Regions from separate parts of the Paenibacillus sp. FSL M7-0420 genome, predicted to be linked through region 1. Evidence: riboswitches for the same ligand, from Rfam matches in the RefSeq annotation. Region 1 holds a riboswitch; the other holds the start of a gene.
What was found. A riboswitch is a leader RNA that binds a small molecule or an ion and turns the genes downstream of it on or off. The one in region 1 is predicted to bind cyclic di-GMP.
Positions count from the first base shown of each region.

Region 2: linked by a shared signal. The riboswitch ahead of MKX51_RS00360 (anti-repressor SinI family protein) and the one ahead of MKX51_RS03565 (PA14 domain-containing protein) in region 1 are both predicted to bind cyclic di-GMP.

Region 1 covers NZ_JBBOCJ010000001.1:834,798-838,212, forward strand. Annotated here, with positions in the region: gene MKX51_RS03560 (sugar phosphate nucleotidyltransferase) at 594-1,967, shown strand; cyclic di-GMP riboswitch class I at 2,105-2,185, shown strand; gene MKX51_RS03565 (PA14 domain-containing protein) at 2,200-3,415, shown strand, end outside.
Region 2 covers NZ_JBBOCJ010000001.1:81,004-84,418, reverse strand. Annotated here, with positions in the region: gene MKX51_RS00370 (TasA family protein) at 1-309, shown strand, start outside; gene MKX51_RS00365 (helix-turn-helix domain-containing protein) at 627-959, shown strand; gene MKX51_RS00360 (anti-repressor SinI family protein) at 1,105-1,248, opposite strand; cyclic di-GMP riboswitch class I at 1,283-1,386, opposite strand; gene MKX51_RS00355 (2-oxoglutarate dehydrogenase E1 component) at 1,814-3,415, shown strand, end outside.

The DNA.
Region 1 (3,415 bases):
AGCTTCTGCCGCCGCGAACTTGTGCGGCAAGCCCTTGGCACAAGAGTCTTGGATTCCGGTCTTGAATCTTGGTCTTGAATTCTAATGTCTTGGAACTTGTTCTTTCCAGCCGCTAACTCAGCGGCGACGCCTTGGAACAAGCGGCACTTAAGAGTCTTTGAGCTTTTGAATCTTTCTCCGCCGCAACAGTAGGCGGCAACCAGGGATTCACTGTCGTGAAGGCAGGCTGCCGGCAACCAGGATTTCAACTGCTGCTGCCGCAAGTATAGCGCGGCAGCCCGGCCCCCTTGCCGCTACAACAAGCCGGCAATATCGGATCTTTAGCCGGGAGCTTCGCCTGCGGGCGAAGCGGATGTAAAAGCACAGCCTGTTATGAAATGGAGCGGAGAGGAATTTTGGAGCTGTAGGAGCGTTAGCGTCCGCCTTTGTATTTGGATTTCTACCGCGAGAAGCGGTTTTAATCAAGAAATCCAAATACAACAGCGGCCGTAAGCCCAAAATTCCTTGCAGCGACCCTCATAACAGGCGGGATTTTAAATTACAATTCCAGCAACAAGAAATACCCAATAACAATACGATATGGAGGGTTCACTATGAAACTAGTACTTCTATCAGGCGGCTCCGGCAAGCGGCTCTGGCCGTTGTCCAATGACTCACGCTCCAAGCAATTTCTGAAGGTACTGGAAAGCCCGGCAGGTGAACCGGAATCGATGGTACAACGGGTATGGAGACAGCTGGAGGAGAACGGCATGGCCGGGTCCTCTTATCTGGCGACCGGACGCAGCCAGGTGGAGATGATCCAGAGCCAGCTCGGCAGCGGGGTGCCGATCATCGTGGAGCCGGAGCGGCGGGATACCTTCCCGGCTATTGCGCTGACGGCGGCCTACCTGTATTCCATCGCGGGGGTGTCCCCAAGCGAGACCGTGGCGATTCTGCCGGTGGACCCATACGTGGAATCCTCCTTTTTCGAAACGGTGCTGCAGCTGGAGAACACCATGCTGGTGAGCGGGGCGAACCTGGCGCTGATGGGCGTAGTTCCCGAGCATGCTTCGGAGAAATACGGCTACATCATTCCAACGGGCGCAGATGCGGGAGCGAATGGTTACCTGCAAGTGAGCCACTTCCAGGAGAAGCCTGACCGTGTGCAGGCCGAGGAGCTGATCAGCCGGGGAGCGCTCTGGAACTGCGGAGTATTCGCCTTCCGTCTGGGCTACCTGCTGGATATCCTGCAGCGCAAAGGGCTGCCGCTGAATTACGAGGAGCTGCAGAAGCAGTATAAGCTGCTGTCCTCCATCAGCTTCGATTACGAAGTGGTAGAGAAAGAAGAGAACATCGTCGTGCAGCCTTATGCCGGATTCTGGAAGGACCTGGGTACCTGGAACACCCTGACCGAGGAAATGACCAGCAACCATGTCGGCAAAGGCTTCATCACCGCTGATTCCGAGGGCACCTGCCTCATTAACGAGCTGGATATTCCGATTACGGTCATCGGGGCGAAGGATCTGATTATCGCCGCCAGCCCGGACGGCATTCTGGTGACACACAAGGCCGAGAGTCCGCGGATCAAGGAAGTGCTGAAGACTTTTGAACAAAGACCGATGTACGAGGAACGCCGCTGGGGACACTACAAGGTGATCGATTATGTGAAATATGATGAAGGCAACGAGGTGCTGACCAAGCGGATTTTCATCAATGAGGGTAAAAATATCAGCTATCAGCTGCATCACAAACGCAGTGAAATCTGGACCTTTGTCAGCGGCGAAGCAAGCATTGTGATTAACGAGAAGATGCACAACGTGAAGGCAGGGGATGTGGTGCGGATACCGGAAGGGACCAAGCATGCCATTCTTGCTCTTACCGATGTGGAGTTCATTGAGGTGCAGACAGGCTCTGAGCTGGTAGAGGAAGACAATATCCGTATTACTCTGGACTGGGAGGATATCGCTCTACATCAGTTCATTTCTTAGGTCTAACTTATCTATTTAACCAATTGTTACAATTTTAAATCAGGTATTGAGAACTATTTTTTAGACAAATTTTGTTTTTACTCTACATTAAATTTGCATATCGACGATACTTACGGTAAGAGGGATTGATCCTTCCAAAACGACAATGGCAAACCTAATCGAAAGATAGGGACGCAAAGCTATAGGGCCTTCGCAAGAGTGGCAGCCTGGCTACCGAAAGGAAGAGAATATTGTGAAAACTTACCGTAAGTCTCGTTTGCTCTGCGCTGTGCTGTCGCTGGCCGTGGTATTGTCTGCTGTACCCGTGGGATTGGGAATCGCCCCGTCCACTGTCAAGGCTGCCTCCTCTACAGGAGCGCCCGTGAACCCTAATGCCTCAGCCGAGGCGGTCAAGCTGCTGAACAATCTGTATGATATCTCGGGAAATGGAATTATTACAGGGCAGCATGACTATTTCGAGAGTCCGGATGAGCTGAGCAACAAGCTAAAGGGAACAAGCGGACAATACGCCGCACTGCATGGTTATGAGCTTGGAGCAATCGGTGGACAGAGTGAGAGCGGAGTCGCTGCACAACGCAAAAATATTGTCTGGAGTGCAACGAACTGGTCCAGAGCGGGCGGCATTGTCGCCATGACCTTCCACCAGAACCTGCCGGGCACCAAGTACGAATGGTCCAATGTGCAGAAGTCAATCAGCCAGGCACAATTCAACAAATACGTAACCCCCGGTACTACAGAGTATAATGCGCTGATCACCGATCTGGATAAAGTAGCCGTCTCTCTGAAAAGCCTGCGGGATGCCAAGGTTCCCATCCTGTGGAGACCGTACCATGAAATGAACGGCGGCTGGTTCTGGTGGGGGAAGAAAGATAATTTCTCAGCTCTATGGAATATTATGTATGACCGTTTCGTAAACGTTCATCAATTAAATAATCTGATTTGGGTATGGAACCCGAATGCGCCGAATGCCAACTCTGATCCCTATGCACGGACTTATCCGGGTGCGGACAGAGTGGATGTGCTGGCAGCGGATATATATAATAACGACTACTCGAATAAATATCATGATGATCTGACCAGCCTGGCTGGCGGCAAACCGATCGGCATCGGCGAGAACGGTGAAATGCCGAATATCTCGAAGCTGAAGCTGACCCAGCAGAATTACGTGTTCATGATGAACTGGGGCAAGATGCTCTATGAGAATAACAGCACGGCTACGATCAAGAATTTCATGAATGACAGCTACACACTGACCCGTGACCAATATAAGGCCTGGACTGCTCCAGTGGCGGCCCCTAAGCCAACCGCAACACCGACGCCTACAGCAACACCAGCGCCTACAGTAACACCGACACCAACGGCAACCGCAACGCCGACGCCAACAGCAACGCCAACCGCAACATCGGCACCAACCGTTGCGCCGATTCCGAAGCCGGTCCCAACCTCCG
Region 2 (3,415 bases), 750 kb from region 1:
GGCGATAACGCAGGCCAGGATCTCGGAGACCACTTCAAGGTCAAGCTCCTCGATAATACGTACACCGGCGGTTCACTAAGCGGTCATGTGCTGTCCGAGATCTCTCTGAAGGATCTGAAAAACACCCCCAGCTACGATCTCGTAGCAGCAGGTGTACTGCCAGGCGGGATTGCCGCCGCCGGGTCCAAGACCTTCAAGATCGCCTTCGAATTCGTAGACAACACGCTCGATCAGAACATTTTCCAGGGTGACGGCTTAGCGCTGAACTGGACCTTCGATGCGCTTCAAGGAGTGGGAGAAGCCAAGTAGCTCAGGGGCCAGCCTATACAAGTGAACATGGCTTTGCCGTCCTTTTATTAGGAAGGCAGCGTTTCAGCAAACCATCAAGACGGCATATCCTCCCCCATCCGGGCCGGGTATGCCGTTTCTTTTTCCCGTTGCCGGGTTCAAGATTTTGTCCGTTTTGCGGATTTTTGTTATACTGACAAGAGAAAACGGCTTGGCCGGCCTTTGAACGGGCGGTACCGTTTCAACGAGAAAGATAAGGAGAATGTATAGCGCGAAGCATATCACTTCTTATCTTTTACCAAAAAAGTACGGAGGGCGTTGTAATCGTGTCAGATACTATGGGAAGCCGCATCCACAAACTCCGGCTGGAGAAGGGCTATTCGTTATCCGAGCTTGCCGATAAGGCTGATGTGGCGAAATCATACCTCAGTAATGTGGAACGGAACATTCAATCCAACCCCTCCATTCAATTCATCGAAAAAATCGCTGACGCGCTTCAGGTATCCATTCATGCACTGCTGTATGGCGGACTGGCAGAGACGGAAGAACAGGCTCTGGACGGGGAATGGTTCCGGCTGGTTCAGGAGGCCATGGCCTCCGGTATAAGCAAACGCGAATTCAAGGAATTCCTCGATTACCAGAAATGGCGCATGGAACAAAAGGACAACTAGACGAGCATTGTATGCCACAGGGAAGACCCCGCACGGCAGGGAGGCCGCCTTCGGCGAAGGCATCCTTTCAAGCGGCATACAGAAAAGGCACAGCGTACCGGACGCTGTGCCTTTTCTGTATGTATCGCAGCAATGATGACCGCCCTTACATCGCCTGGAGCGCCTTCTCACTTAGAAACCGGCGGATATCCTCCGCCGCGATCCCCGCCTGCTTGGCAGACATCAGCAAGTGCACCCATTCTAAATCCAGATCTACTGCCTGCAGCTCGTCATTCCCCTGGTTGGACATATCCAAGAAATCTCCTCCTAGAATTTTCGCGTCCCCAGGCAGTCCGGCCATCATAGTAGTATTGCTACTTTGTAGTATTTCTACTTTAGATCCGAGACTTTGTGCCCCTGTCTTTCGGCAGGTTTACCTTTTACTGGACCCTTTCCATCATGAAAGGATCTGGCAAGAATCGATGAAACCGTTCTCCGCAATAACATTATACAAGATCATGTGAGATTAGTGTGTCGTTTTCTGGAATTTTTTTATGATAAAATGTGAGGAAACTTAGCTGAAATTGCCAGCGGCTTGTATAAATATTTCCAGTTCCAAGTTCAAACCCTATGTAATAGTTTAATTATACTAAAGGGAACGCTATCCGCTCCGCCTTATTTCTATTTATGATAGTTCCGTATGAATACTGTAATGAATCATGCCAAATTGCGAACGGATTGCGCGAAAGTATGAATTGATTACCCCGCCGGAAAGTAGCACAATAAGGTGAGAATGAAACCGCAAACATTTGCAGCTCCGCCAAGTGGCACACTGGATGCCTCGCGTGGAGTTTATCCGTTAGGAGGACCTATTCATGGCAGTCAAAGAGCCCTATAACGACACAGTATGGAGCAAATACTACGGCCCCAACCTGGGCTACATTCAAGAAAGATATGAGCAATTTGTCAAGGACCCCTCTTCTGTTGAACAGCATTACCGCGATCTCTTCACCGTATCCGGCCCCCCTCCACTGGCACCCGATGCCGAGAGGGCTCCAAGGCCTGCCGTATCAGCAGATGCCGAGTGGCTCAAGAAGGCTGTCAAGGCCTCGAAGCTGATCGCTAATATTCGAATATATGGCCATATGGCCGCAGACATTGACCCGCTGGAGCGCAGCACGAACCCGATGGCCAAATGGCTGGAGCTGGAGACCTACGAGCTTACCCGCGAGGATCTTAATGCCCTGCCGGCTTCGCTGATCTGGGATAATGCCCCTGCGGATGTGCATACCGCGATGGATGCCGTCCACAGAATGCGCCAGGCCTATACACAGACCATTGCTTATGAATTCGGGCATGTGCATGATGAACGCGAGCTGCGCTGGCTCAACAGCCAGGCGGAATCGATGACCTCCCCTGCCCCGCTGAATAATACAGAACGCAAAGAGCTGTTGAAGCGGCTGGTTCAGGTGGAGCATTTCGAGACCTTCCTGCACAAGACCTTCGTCGGCCAAAAGCGCTTCAGCCTGGAGGGCAATGATGCCCTTGTGCCGATGCTGGATGAAATTGTGCGGGCTGCCGCGCATGACGGCGCAGAGCATATCCTGATGGGCATGGCCCACCGCGGAAGACTTAATGTGCTGGCTCATATTCTGGGCAAGCCTTATGATATTATTTTCTCAGAGTTCCATCATTCGCCGAACAAAGAGCTGTTCCCTTCGGAAGGCTCTATGGGTGTGACCTACGGCTGGAGCGGTGATGTGAAGTACCATCTCGGGGCTGACCGTGCCGTCCGCGAAGGCGAGACCGTACGCACCCGGATCACGCTGGCCAATAACCCGAGCCATCTTGAATTCGTCAATCCTGTAGTCGAGGGCTTCACACGCGCCGCACAGGAAGAACGCAACGCTCCGGGACTGCCTAAGCTGAACACAAGCAAGGCTATGGCTGTGCTGATGCACGGCGATGCAGCCTTCCCCGGCGAAGGTATTGTCGCTGAGACGCTTAATATCGGCAAATTGCAGGGTTATCAGAATGGCGGTACCGTGCATATTATCGTCAATAACCGGATCGGCTTCACCACAGAGAGCGAGGATTCCCGCTCCACCCATTATGCCAGCGATCTGGCCAAAGGGTATGAGATTCCGGTCGTGCATGTCAATGCCGATGACCCGGAAGCCTGTATTGCCGCAGTCCGTCTGGCCAGCGCTTACCGCCATATGTTCAAGAAGGACTTCCTGATTGATCTGATCGGCTACCGCCGCCACGGACATAATGAAATGGATGATCCCGAGACGACCCAGCCAATTGTGTACGGCAAAGTGCGGAACCACCCTACTGTGTACCGCGCTTATGCAGAACGCCTGGAGCGCGAGAAGGTAATCACAGCCGATGATCTGAAGAACATGATTGCCGAGGCGGAGAGCGTCCTCCAGCAGGCCTTCGATCAGATGAAGGAAGGCAAGCAGAAGAATGCA